DNA from 4 places in the Caballeronia sp. GACF4 genome. Region 4 is predicted to be linked to each of the others. Evidence: riboswitches for the same ligand, from Rfam matches in the RefSeq annotation. Region 4 holds a riboswitch; each other region holds the start of a gene.
The links. Region 4 has a riboswitch for cobalamin ahead of NCR40_RS02880 (TonB-dependent receptor domain-containing protein). Riboswitches for the same ligand answer to the same signal wherever they lie in the genome.
Positions count from the first base shown of each region.

Region 1: another riboswitch for cobalamin. It lies ahead of cobW (cobalamin biosynthesis protein CobW); the one in region 4 lies ahead of NCR40_RS02880 (TonB-dependent receptor domain-containing protein).
Region 2: another riboswitch for cobalamin. It lies ahead of cobG (precorrin-3B synthase); the one in region 4 lies ahead of NCR40_RS02880 (TonB-dependent receptor domain-containing protein).
Region 3: another riboswitch for cobalamin. It lies ahead of NCR40_RS17695 (CbtB domain-containing protein); the one in region 4 lies ahead of NCR40_RS02880 (TonB-dependent receptor domain-containing protein).

Region 1 is NZ_JALQDW010000018.1:564,344-567,524, reverse strand. Features, by position in the region: gene NCR40_RS17680 (cobyrinic acid a,c-diamide synthase CobB) at 1-404, opposite strand, end outside; gene cobO (cob(I)yrinic acid a,c-diamide adenosyltransferase) at 409-1,011, opposite strand; gene NCR40_RS17670 (cobalamin biosynthesis protein) at 1,008-1,388, opposite strand; cobalamin riboswitch at 1,505-1,755, shown strand; gene cobW (cobalamin biosynthesis protein CobW) at 1,901-2,980, shown strand; gene cobN (cobaltochelatase subunit CobN) at 2,984-3,181, shown strand, end outside.
Region 2 is NZ_JALQDW010000018.1:553,706-556,886, reverse strand. Features, by position in the region: gene NCR40_RS17640 (precorrin-2 C(20)-methyltransferase) at 1-182, opposite strand, end outside; gene NCR40_RS17635 (precorrin-8X methylmutase) at 182-808, opposite strand; gene cobG (precorrin-3B synthase) at 801-2,030, opposite strand; cobalamin riboswitch at 2,134-2,333, opposite strand; gene cbiE (precorrin-6y C5,15-methyltransferase (decarboxylating) subunit CbiE) at 2,414-3,181, shown strand, end outside.
Region 3 is NZ_JALQDW010000018.1:568,525-571,705, reverse strand. Features, by position in the region: gene NCR40_RS17715 (hypothetical protein) at 1-374, shown strand, start outside; gene hmuQ (heme-degrading protein HmuQ) at 430-744, opposite strand; gene NCR40_RS17705 (DUF1428 domain-containing protein) at 784-1,155, opposite strand; gene NCR40_RS17700 (histidine phosphatase family protein) at 1,217-1,765, opposite strand; cobalamin riboswitch at 1,807-1,930, shown strand; gene NCR40_RS17695 (CbtB domain-containing protein) at 1,967-2,197, shown strand; gene NCR40_RS17690 (CbtA family protein) at 2,207-2,989, shown strand; gene NCR40_RS17685 (DUF1289 domain-containing protein) at 3,051-3,181, opposite strand, start outside.
Region 4 is NZ_JALQDW010000002.1:608,340-611,520, forward strand. Features, by position in the region: gene NCR40_RS02870 (cell division protein ZapA) at 9-323, opposite strand; gene NCR40_RS02875 (ATPase) at 320-706, opposite strand; cobalamin riboswitch at 943-1,266, shown strand; gene NCR40_RS02880 (TonB-dependent receptor domain-containing protein) at 1,353-3,181, shown strand, end outside.

The sequences.
Region 1 (3,181 bases), on a different contig from region 4:
TAACGCGCAAGTCCGAACGCAAGCGCGCCGAAGGTTTGCGCCATGCCATGCGCGCCGATTACCGCAAGCACTGGCACATTGAACGCAGCGGCGAGATCGGCGCTGCTCGGCGTGCCATCGAAGAGGCCCATTACGCCTTCGATCAAAATAAGGTCGGCTTCCTTGGCGGCCGCGGAAAGCATCGCGCGGCACGCTTCCAGTCCGACCATCCAAAGATGCAGCGAATAAACGGGCGACCCGCATGCCCGCTCGAGAATCATCGGATCGAGAAAATCCGGCCCGGTCTTGAAGACGCGCACGCGCCTGCCTTGCCGCGTGTGATGACGTGCAAGCGCGGCCGTCACCGTGGTCTTGCCTTGATGCGACGCGCTCGCGCCGATGAAGAGTGCGGGACAGTCTGCCATTGCGTCAGAACTCGACGCCGCGTTGCGCCTTGACGCCCTGCTCGCGATAAGGGTGCTTTACGAGGCGCATTTCGGTGACGAGATCGGCTATTTCAATGAGCTCATCGGCCGCGTGTCGTCCTGTCACGACGACATGCAGCATGGCCGGCCGTGCCTTTAGCACGCCGAGTACTTCCTCGAGCGGCAAATATTCGTACTTGAGCACGGCATTGAGCTCGTCGAGTACGACCATCTGATACTCGCCGCTTTGGATCATGCGTCGTGCTTCGTCCCATCCCTTGCGCGCCGTGGCGATGTCCGCCTCGCGATTTTGCGTGTTCCACGTATAGCCATCGCCCATCGTCACGAAATCGCAATGCGCGATTGCGCCAAGGAAATCGCGTTCCGACGTATGCAGCGCGCCTTTGATAAATTGCACCACGCCGAGTTTCATGCCGTGCCCGAGCACGCGCATGGCCATGCCGAATGCAGCGGTGGTCTTGCCTTTGCCGTTGCCGGTATTGACGATCAACAGGCCCTTTTCATGGTCGGCGGCGGCCTGCTTTTTCTCATGGCCTTCCTTGCGCCGCTGGGTCATGCGCAAATGCGATTCGGTATCGGTTTTCATGCTTGTTTCTTCGATGGTGTCTCTGCAATAGCGACCGTCACGCCGCCCGCGATAGTCTTGTGCACGACGAGCCGGCCGCCGCTGGCAATGAGCGCGCAAGGCTCGCATACGCCGTCGACATTCAAATGCCGCCTGGCCTGCGATAAGAATTTCCCAGGCGCGCGCTCGATTTGATCGGCGCTAAAGAAATCCACGCGCAATTGATGACGCTCGCAAAATGCAAGCAATCCTGTTTCGTCTTTCTTAGCGTCGATGCTTGCCACGCTGGCGATATCGGCAAATGCGAGCGTGCCAAGCGCACCACGCACAGCGCGTTCTATTGCTTCGGCGCTTACGCCGCGGCGGCAGCCGATGCCGATGACGAGCGCGGCGCTCATGCTAAACGAAGCCAATTCATGGAGGTCGACTTGAAAAGCCTTAAGGCGGAGGAAAGATACCATACCGGACGCTTAGGCAGGCACCATGCTTTCTTGACGCCTAACCCCGCTAGCCCTAGACTTTCAATAGTTCAGGTGCTCGCGCGCCAAGTCTTTAGCGCGCAGTTGAACGGGAAACAGGAAGCGCGCGTTCAGGCGAACGCAAGCCAACCTGTGCTGCCCCCGCAACGGTAAGCGAAAGCCACGCATGACATGCGCGGCAAGCCGGTTTCAAAGCCACTGTGCTAGGCGTTCAAAGCGTCCGGCGCGGGAAGGCGAAGCGGCTATTTTCGTCAGCCCGGATACCGGCCAGAATTACCGAAGGGATTTCCTTAGCCGCGGGGTTGCGGCGTATCCCCAGATCCACCGAGTCGTGCGCTTTTCCATGTCCATGCCGCTGCAAAGGTCGAATAGACCGCATCGCGCACACCATCACGCATAGGGCGCACGCATCAATCAAGCACGGAGCAACGATGCAAACGCGCAAGATCCCCGTCACGGTCGTGACCGGCTTCCTCGGCAGCGGCAAAACCACGCTGATGCGGCACATTCTTTCGAACGCGCAGGGCAAGCGCATCGCGGTCATCGTCAACGAGTTCGGCGAGCTCGGTATCGATGGAGAAATTTTCAAGGGCTGCGGTATCGGTTGCGACGACGAAGCAGGCTCCGCCGAACGCAATCTCTATGAACTCGCGAACGGTTGCTTGTGTTGCACCGTGCAGGAAGAGTTTTATCCGGTGATGGAGCAACTGCTTGAACGGCGCGACAGTATCGATCACGTGTTGATTGAAACGTCCGGGCTTGCCTTGCCCAAGCCGCTCGTGCAGGCCTTCAACTGGCCGTCCATCAAGAACGCCTTCACCGTGGACGCGGTCGTTACCGTGGTCGACGGTCCGGCTGCGGCAAGCGGTCAGTTCGCGGCAAATCCCATCGCCGTCGATGCGCAGCGCAAGGCCGATCCGAATCTCGATCACGAATCGCCGTTGCATGAGTTGTTCGAAGACCAACTGTCGTCGGCGGATCTCGTCATCGTCAACAAGACCGATCTCATGGATGCCGCCGCGTTGAGCAAGGTCGATGCGCTCGTGCGCCCCGAGATTCCGCCCGAAGTGAAGATCGTTCCCGCGCAGATGGGCAAACTCGACGTGCATGCGCTGCTCGGCTTGCAATCCGCATCGGAAGAGACCATTCATCTGCGGCACGACCATCATGGCTCGCCCGACGAAGACGGTCATGCGGATCATCATCACGACGAGTTCGATTCCGTGGTGGTCGCAGCGGATGTCGAGTCGCGCGAACAGCTGCTTGCGGCACTGCACGTGCTGGTGGAAAGGCACACGATTTACCGTGTGAAGGGCTTCGCGGCGTTGCCGGGTGCCGCCATGCGGCTCGTCGTGCAAGGCGTGGGGCGACGCTTCGACAGTTACTTCGACAGGCGCTGGAACGAAGGCGAGGCATCGAGTCGCTTCGTGCTTATCGGCGAGGACCTCGACCGCGAAACGCTGCAACGTGCCTTCGTTTCCGCGTTGCAGAACTTACCCGTGCAGGCCTGAGCGATGCATCTGCTGCGCACGACTCCGGGAGGCTTCGTCGACGACGCCGCAGGCGTGATGCGGATCGAGCAGACGCGCGCGCCCATCGTCGTGCTCAGTTCGGCCGATACCACGCTCGCGCTGCTCGCAAGCGTCTTTCCACGTCTCGGCCCCGGCTTTCCGGAAGTGCGGCTCGCAAATCAATCGTTCCTGCGCCAGAAC
Region 2 (3,181 bases), on a different contig from region 4:
AGCGGCAAGCGCGTCTGCGTGTCTTCGAGATGAGATTCGATGATGCCGAACGCGTTGCCCTTCTTCCCCTTCGCGACGAAATACGCGACCACGGGCGCCGCCTTGAGCAGCTTCAACGCCTTCACCGTGATGAGATCGGGATCGCCCGGACCGACGCCCAGACCATGGAGTCTTCCGCTCATCACTCGGCCTCCGATGCGAGCGCATTCACGGCGGCCGCCGCCATCGCGCTGCCGCCGCGTCGTCCGAGCAACGCGACGAAAGGAATGCCACGGCTGTCGGCGGCAAGCATGGCTTTCGATTCCGCCGCGCCTATAAAGCCCACCGGAAAGCCGAGAATGAGCGCGGGCTTCGGTGCGCCGTCGTCGATCATGTCGAGTAGATGAAAGAGCGCGGTGGGCGCATTGCCGATTGCGACGATCGCACCCGCAAGATCGGGCCGCCATAGTTCGAGTGCGGCAGCGGAGCGCGTGTTGTGCATCGCACGGGCGCGTTCCGGCACGGAGGCATCGCCGAGCGTGCAGATCACGCGATTATTCGCGGGAAGGCGCGCGCGCGTGATGCCTTCGGCAACCATGCGCGCATCGCAGAGAATGGGCGCGCCGCTCACGAGCGCCTCACGGCCCGCGATACCGGCATCGGACGAGAAGCGCAGGTCATCGACGATATCGATCATGCCGCACGCATGAATCAGCCGCACAGCGAGCATTTCGAGGTTGACGGGAATGGCGGCGAGGTCGGCTTCGGCGCGAATCGTCGCGAACGATCGCCGGTAAATCTCCGCACCGTCGCGGATATAGTCAGACATCGGCATGACTCCGGGCGAGCCATGCGGCCGCCTCTTCGATGAGGAGGTTATGGGCGATCACGTGTGTGCCTCGAAGCACGTCGTAGCGGCCGGGCGCAACGGCAACGAGCGTGTTTTCGACGGGATGCGCCGCCGCACAAGAGCGCTCGCAGCCGCTCAGATGCGCGTGCGCATGCTCGGGCAGCAAGGCGGCTAAACGATGCGCGTCCGCTTTCGTATCGGCACGGCTTTTCGCGCAGCCCGAAGAACCCGCGCATGCGATCAGACGCGCGAACGGATCGCGTGGATCGGTGGAGAGGCCAAGCGCGCGAAGGGCATCGACGACATGCGTCATGCGATTCGCGTGCACGTCCGGCAGCAACACGCTTTGCCAGGGCGTCATCACGACGCGTTCTTCGGCGAGATCGGCGATTGCGTGAAGTGTATTAGCATCGAGGCGGCCGAGCGGCGCTTGCGCGCCGACATAGTCCGCATGCGCGCCGAGTCGTAACGTTGCATCGGAAGGCGCGCGACGCCATGACTGAAGTGCGGCGTCGTGCTGTGTTTCGAAGTCGAGGGCATGGAGAAAGCCCGTAATTCCAACGCGTGCGAGCACATCGCGCATGCGGTGTTCTTCCACCGATGCCAGCGCCAGAAACGCCTGCAGCACGGCCAGGATGAAGCGCTTCGCGTCGTCACGCGCAATCGCGCCCGAGGCAGGCGCATGTTCCTCACGATGCGGCATCGATCCTGCAAAACCGAATGCGAAGCGCGCGCCATTGTCCAGCGCCGAAAGCCAAAGATCGTGCGGATGATCGAGCATCGCAAGCGTTTCGCCATCGTCGATCTGCAACGCGAACTTCGGCGACAACGCGTGCAACGCGGCATCGGCCTGCATGCGTTCGACGATATCCGCTGCAAGCGCACGCGTTCCCGTGCTCGCAAGCGGGCTCAGCATGACGTTTCGGATATCGTCGGCGCCGGCCGTGGTCGGACCGAGGCCCGCCGCGAGCACGATGTCGATGAGTTCCGCGTGGGCGTCGTCGCGAATGCCGCGCAGTTGCAGATTGGCGCGATTGGTCACTTCGATCGTGCCGGAACCGCAGCGCTCGGCGGCGTGCGCCACGGCATGCGCGGCTTCGCGACGCAACTCGCCACCGGCAAGACGCACGCGCGCAAGGGCGCCATCGCGTGCGGGCACGATACGCATGAGGCCGGGACAGGCCGAAGACCGAGGCGGCAAGAACGATTCCAAAAGCTCGACCGTATGCTCAAGCGCTTGAGTTGCGAACCGGTACACCCCGCCCGGCAGGCTTCGCGCAATTGCGTTGAATAGCGTTGAATAGCAGTGAATGCTTACGTCGGCAGGTCTCTTGGCTGGCAGGTCGACATTCGCGCTAGCCTTCCCGGTAAAAACCAGTGGCAGTGGAGCGCGGACTCGCTGCGTACAATTGCGGGGGCAGCCACAGTTTTGCTGTGTTCCCTGTTAGGCCATGAGGCTCGATACCGATCGAACCCTTCAGGCACCGACGAACGCGCTATTATGCCCGCTTTTATCGACCATCAGACCGCTTCCCGCCTTGCGCGGGTGCTTCAAACGCGGGATTCGCCCGTAGGAGGCCGCACATGTCGAACTGGCTGACCGTCGTGGGTATCGGCGAGGACGGCTGGCATGGGCTTGGCCGCGAGGCGCGGCGCGCGCTCTTCGAAGCACGGTCGATCCACGGCGGCGAACGTCACCTCGCGTTTCTGCCGGCGCGTATCGCGGCGCGCCGCGTGCCATGGCCAAGCCCGTTTTCCGTCGATGCCGTGCTCGCCGAGCGCGGCGTCCAAACATGCGTGCTTGCGAGCGGCGACCCTATGTTCTTCGGCGTCGGCGCCACGCTTGCGCGCGAATTATCCACGGAAGAAATGCGCGTCATGCCCGCGCCTTCGTCGCTGTCGCTGGCGGCGGCGCGCTTGGGCTGGCCGTTGCAGGACGCGCAATGCGTGTCGCTCGTCGGGCGGCCGGTGGCGTCCCTGCTCGCGCATGTGTTTCGCGGCGGACGTCTGCTCGTCCTGAGCGCCGATGGCGCGACGCCCGCCGCCGTCACGCAGCTTCTCACGCTGCATGGTTTCGGCGCGAGCCGCGTGACGGTGTTCGAGCATCTGGGCGGCACGAATGAACGCCGGTTCGACGAACGTGCGGACGACTGGCGCGAGCCGCGCGTGGCGGCGCTCAATCTCATGGCGATCGAATGCCGCACGCATGCGGGCCACGCGGGGCCATCGCTCACGCCGGGTCTTGCCGACGACGCGTATCGGCACGACGGCCAGCTCACCAAGCGCGATGTACGCGCCGTGACGCTCGCACGTCTCGCGCCGCAACCGGGCGAATTGCTGTGGGATGTCGGC
Region 3 (3,181 bases), on a different contig from region 4:
AACGTTCCTTGCTGAATGTCTGTTCAATCGAAAGCTGGCGCAAGCGCCTTTGCACTCAAATGAACAGACCCATGAATAGCCGATACGACACCAGATGGACGCCCGGTTTTCCCGCGCGCGACGACGGAAATGATGGATCAGGCGGTGCGTCCGCACAGCCTAACGCGGCGCCGCCGGCTGCTTACTTTATCTCGGTGCTGGAGCTTGCGACTGGCGAGAAGCTGGGCAATGACGAACGCTTACGCGCCGTCGCCATGCTTGAATCGCAGTTTGGCGAGGGACGTCCACGTACGCTTAAGGAGGCCGTGCGCATTTGTGCCGGAGCCATCGATTCATCGACATTGCAGCGAATGGCGCGTGGCGCTAAGGCTTGAGAAGGGCCTTAGCGAGCGACGCAATTCGTTCACGGTCTTGTAAGACAGGCGGCTCTTATTTAACCGTCTGAACCACTTCGAAGCCTTCGAATTCCGGGTGACCCAAGTAAAGCTGCCTGGTTTCTCCGCCCGCATTACGATGCGCGGCGCGAAATGCGTCCGATTGGGTCCACTGTTCGAACGCAGCATGGTTTGTCCAGATCGTGTGACTCGAGTAGAGCACATGGTCATCCCGCGTCGGTCCCTTTAGGAGATGGAACTCCACGAAGCCCGGCACTTCCTTGAGGTGCGTGTCGCGGCTTGTCCAGAGATGTTCGAAATCGGCTTCCGCGCCTGGAACGATCTTGAAGCGGTTCATGGCAATGTACATGTCGATATGGCTCCTTGGTTTTAGGCATTCGAAAAATAATCAGGTCTTTGACAGTTCGACCAGCGTCCTGAAGCCGCCGAAGAACATGCGTTTGGGATCGAACGGCGGTTCGCCGTTTTCCATCATGCTCTTAAGGCGCGAGTCTTCCATTACTTTGGCGTTGACGGCGTCACGTTGTTCGCGCGATTCATAGACGATCCACGAGAAGACCACCGTTTCGCCTTCCTTGAGATGTACGCTTCGAGGGAACGAGGTGAGCTCGCCTGGCTTAACATCGTCGGCAATACATTCGACAAACTGCAGCGCGCCATATTCCAGCCATATTTTGCCCGCTGCATCGGCCATGCTGCGATACGCGTCGACCTTGTCGATCGGCACTGGTACGACGAAACCATCCACATAGTGCGCCATTGCTGTCTCCTTTGAGCGAACCAGTCGCTGCTTGCTTTGAGCACCGGGCGGCCATCTAAGTTCAGGAGGGCACGTTTGTCCATTTGCCTTCCGCGAACTTGAGCAAGACGGACGATAGCGGCGCGAGATCCATCTTGAGTATCGACGACAACGGTTCGTCGCGCACGATACAGAGCGCCGCCTTCATGACGATGGCGTGCGTTACGACTATGCAGCATTCGTGCTCCGTATTCGAAGCAAGCCCCTCAAGCGCTTTCTTAACGCGCTTTGACAGCATTGCCACGCTCTCGCCGCCATGCGGCCTTGCATGGGGATCGGAAAGCCATGCCGCAACGTCTTGAGGCTCGCGCTCACTAATCTCGCGAATGGAACGACCGCGCCATTCTCCATAGTCGATGTCGTCGAATGCGGCATCGATCGAAAAATCTGTCGTGATCCAAGCCGCTGTTTCGCAAGCAGCGCGGGCCGGGCTGGATGTTACACGGCTTGGCTCGCCCGGGACATCGAGCGTGCATTCAGCCTGTTCGACAGGCTCGTCGCCTTGCGGAAAACGCCCGCTTTTCATGGCATGCGTGGCGGCGTGGCACAGCAAAATCAATGTCGATTGCATAGGCTTTAGCTCATGGTCGTTTTACTTTGCCGGCAATCATCATAGAATGGCAAGCCTGCAGTGCGAGGAAGCCGGTGGAAGCCCGGCACGGTCGCGCCACTGTATGCGGTTCGCGCTAAGAGCGCGATGCCGCGAGTCAGACCCCGCTGCATGCTCTTCGTCTATCGGGACGCGCTTTTCCCTGGAGAAATTTCAATGAATATGTCCAACGCGCCGGCTTTTTCCGCTGGCATTGCAACGCCCGCTAACGATGCGCCGGTCCCCATTCCGGTGCGTGAGGTCCTTCCTTGGGCCGTTTTTATCGGCCTCGTTCTGCTGATCGCGATTTATTTCGTCGGCGCCGAGCAAGGTGCAACGTCCATTATCTCGGGCATGTACGTCCACGAATTCGTTCACGATGGCCGACACTTGCTCGGCTTTCCGTGCCACTGAGGACGAAGCATGATTCGCAACTTGCTTATACGCGGCATGGTCGCGGGACTCGTCGCGGGCCTGATCGGCTTTGGCTCTGCGCGCGGCTTCGGCGAACCTTCAGTTGCTCGGGCTATCGCGTTCGAGGAACAGCACGAGCATGCACAAGCGCCCGCACACGATCATCACGATGAAGCGGCGGCAGCGCAATCGCATAGTCACGGTGATGATGAAGAACTCGTTAGCCGGGACACGCAAGCGGGTTTGGGCTTACTAACGGGCGTGGTGGTGTTCGGCACGGCTTTAGGCGGTATTTTCTCGCTGATCTTTGCCTTGGCTTATGGGCGGCTCGGCTCGTTGCATGCGCGCGGAACGTCGGTTTTGCTTGCGCTCATTGGTTTCGTTAGCGTTGCGCTCGTGCCGTTCATCAAATATCCCCCAAACCCGCCCGCCGTGGGCAATGCCGAAACCATCGGTCCGCGTACGGCGCTTTTCTTCGGCATGGTGGCGATATCAATCGTCGGCGCGGTGTTCGCGGTCTATGCGCAGCGACGCTTGCAGGCGCGTCGCGGCAACTGGAACGCGGCGCTTATTGCGGCGGCTGGTTATGTCATCCTGATGGTTATCGCGCAAGTGGCACTGCCTTCTGTCGACGAAGTACCCGCCGACTTTTCCGCGTCGTTGTTGTGGAATTTCAGGCTGACTGCCGTCGGTATCCAGGCATTGATCTGGGCAACGCTTGGACTGCTCTTCGGCGCGCTTGCGTCACGTGAACTCGAGCGTCCGGCAGCGCGTCGCATGGCCGCTGCCTGAATCGAATGCTCGATGGGTATCAAAAGGCCCGCGTCGCTTGAGCACGAGCGCGGGCCTTCGTTCATTGCGAGGCCGCGCGCCGCTCAAGCAACTGGTCGAACAACGCGAGCTTCGCGTGATCGTCCATCGTTCTAAAGAATTTAATTTCCTCGCGGCTTCTAAAGCATCCCGCGCACAGGCCGCTCGATGCAT
Region 4 (3,181 bases):
CACTTCGGTCACTGCACTTCATACTGCGCGATGACAGCACCAAGCTGTTCGTTCATGGAGTGCATCGTGCGGCGAATTTCCTCGGCGGGGAAGGCCTCGCCATGACGCACGCTTTCTTGCAGCCTCAGCAATTCGGAAGCGAGTGAAAGCGCGGCCATCACCGCGATGCGGTCTTGCCCGCGCACGTTGCTTGCATTGCGCACCTTGTTCATCTCAGCGTCGACGCGTGCCACCGCTTCACGCAGCGCGCCTTCGGTTTCCGGCGAACAGGCGAGGCGATATTGCTGGCCGAGAATGGATACTTCGATCTGCGTGGTCGTCATGCCTTCTCTCCGTGATGATGCTCGCTGTGCTCTCCCGCGTGCGCATGCTCGTGCGCGGCTTGCACATCGTGAGAACGGGCATCGAGAAGATCGAGCTGATTTTCCGTCTCGGCATGATTCGCGGACTTGCCGCGCGGCAACTTTTCGAGGATCGCGTTCAGGCGGACCTGCGCGTCGTCGATCTTGGCCGAGAGGGAATCACGTTCGGCTTGGAGCGTGTCGCGCTCTTCGCGCATTTGCACGAGCTCTGCCTGCACGTTCGCGTAGTCGCTACGCAGTTGTTCGATTTGTGCTTCAAGCGCGAGACGCGCCTGATTGTGCCGCTCGCTGATCTGGATCAGCCGGCCGATATTTCCTGACAGTGATTCGAGTTCGTTGAGCATGTGCTGCATCCTCTAAAGACCTCGCATTCTAGCGCGGTTCAACGGAGCTTCCGATAATTGTCTCGTTTCGAGACGTAACAGCACGCGATCATGCGTGCATCGCGATGCATTCGTGTGTGGAAAGCGCGGGCGCTGCCGATGTGTTGCGACGGCGGGTTCTAGTTGGGTTCGTCGTGAGCCGTGTGTCTTGCGATGATGGGCCAGGGTCGTTTCTTGACGGTCCTGAATCGCGCTCCTACACTTGCCGCACTTTTGGTGCTCGCGTCCGCATTCTTTTGCGGGCGCAGTCAAACGGGAAACAGGAAGCGGCGCCGCCAAGGCCACGCCAACCTGTGCTGCCCCCGCAACGGTAAGCGACCGCAACGCAAGTTGCAAGTCGTCCCTTGCGCGTTTTTCGCCGCGCCGTCGTGTGAGTTTGCTTGCGAGTTTGTCTGATTCGCAAGAATCCGCCGCTCGACGCAGGCAAGGCGAAAAACGTGTCGATGCCACTGCGCTTCATGCGTGGGAAGGCGGGACGGTGTGTCGCCAGCCCGGATACCGGCCAACTGTTCAGCGCGTTCGTCTGTTCGCATTCGAGCGCGCTCGTCGCGCATTGGCCTTGCGGGGAGCGAGGTCGCGCCAGCCTACGCATGGGAACATTTCACGCATGGTATCGCCACTTGCCCGACACGCGGGCAGACGCAAAACGATCGAACGCGCCGCGCTCGTCGCCCTCAACACATGGCTGCTCGCTCATGAAGCGCTCGCGGACGAAGCCTCGCAACCGCCGCTCGCACCCGTCGTCGTGACCGCGACGCGCACCGCGCAACCTCTCGCCGATACGATCGCGCAGACTTCGCTCTTCGACGCCCAGGATATCGCCGATAGCAATGCCTACGACGCGCTCGGCGTCATCGGTCTTGCGCCCGGCGTGCAGGTGACGCGCAACGGCGGCCCGGGAGCGAATGCAAGCGCGTTCATACGCGGCGCGTCCTCGACGCAATCGCTCGTTTTGATCGACGGCGTGCGTGTGGAGTCCGCATCGCTCGGCTCGGCGCAGCTTGCGCAGATCATGCCGGATCAGATCGACCGCATCGAAGTCGTGAACGGCAACGTGTCGGCGCTGTACGGCTCGGGCGCGATCGGCGGCGTCGTGCAGATCTTCACGAAAGACGGCGAGGCGCATCCGCCGCGCTTCTACTTCGAGACGGAATACGGCAGCTATCACACGCAGCGGCAAGCGGCGGGCGTTTCCGGCGCGCTCGATAGCGAAGGCCGCACGACCTTCAGCTTCAACGTATCGCGCGAGAAGACCGATGGTTTCTCGTCGATCGATCCCGCGCTCGCGCCCAACGCCAATCCGAACGCGAACGGTTATCTGAACGAAAGCGTCGCGGCCACGCTGCGCCACAAGTTCGGCGACAAATGGGACGCGGGCGTGCGCTTCTATCAGTCGAACGGCATCGACAGTTTCGACGATGCCTACGGCTTGCCCGGCGATCTCAACGATTCGCACAGTCGCGTGCGGTCGACATCGGTGTTTGCGAACGGCCGTATCACGGACCAGTGGACCACGCATTTCACGGTCGCGCAGGGACAGGACCGCGCGAACATCGAGCAGAACGGCATCTATACGAGCCGCTTCAATTCCGAGGATCGCCAGTATCTGTGGCAGAACGACTTTCGCCTGACGGAGGCGCACAAGCTCCTGTTCGGCTACGAACATCTCGACCAGACGCTCGATTCGGATCAGTTCAGCGCGCCGGATCGTCACGTGAATTCGGTGTACGCGGGCTATGTGGGACGCTTCGGTCCGAGCGAAGTGCAGGCCAATCTGCGCCACGACCAGTATTCCGATTTCGGCGGCGCGAACAGCTACTATCTGGGCTATGCGTACAACATCGACACGCACTGGCGCGCGAGCGCGAGTTACGCGGCGTCGTTCCGCGCGCCGAGCTTCGACGATCTCTACTATCCGTTCAGCGGCAATCCGTCCATTCAGCCCGAGCGCAGTCATTCGGTGGAAGCGGCGCTGCAGTACGCATCGGACCAAGTGGGCGTGCTGCGCGTGACGGCGTTTCAGACGCGCTATTCGAATCTGATCGATTACGTATCGGACGGCAGCGGCTTATATATCGCGCAGAACGTCGGACGCGCGAAGGTGCAGGGCGTCGAGGGATCGTGGGCAGGGCATGTCGGCGCCACTGATTTGCGCGCGGGCGTGACGTTCCAGAATCCCGTCGATGAAACCGGCAATCAGGACCTGACGCGCCGTGCGCGGCGTTTCGCGAGTTTCAGCGCGCATCGCTCGATAGGAAGCTGGCGCGTGGGTGGCGAGTGGATCGTGAGCGGTGCGCGCAGCGATTACGATTCGACGCTCGCGGGCTATGGCGTCGTGAATCTGTCGGCGCGCTATGACATCACGAAGTCGTGGTACGTGAGCGCGCGTGTCGACAACCTCTTCGACCGGAACTATGAACTGGCTTATTCGTACAA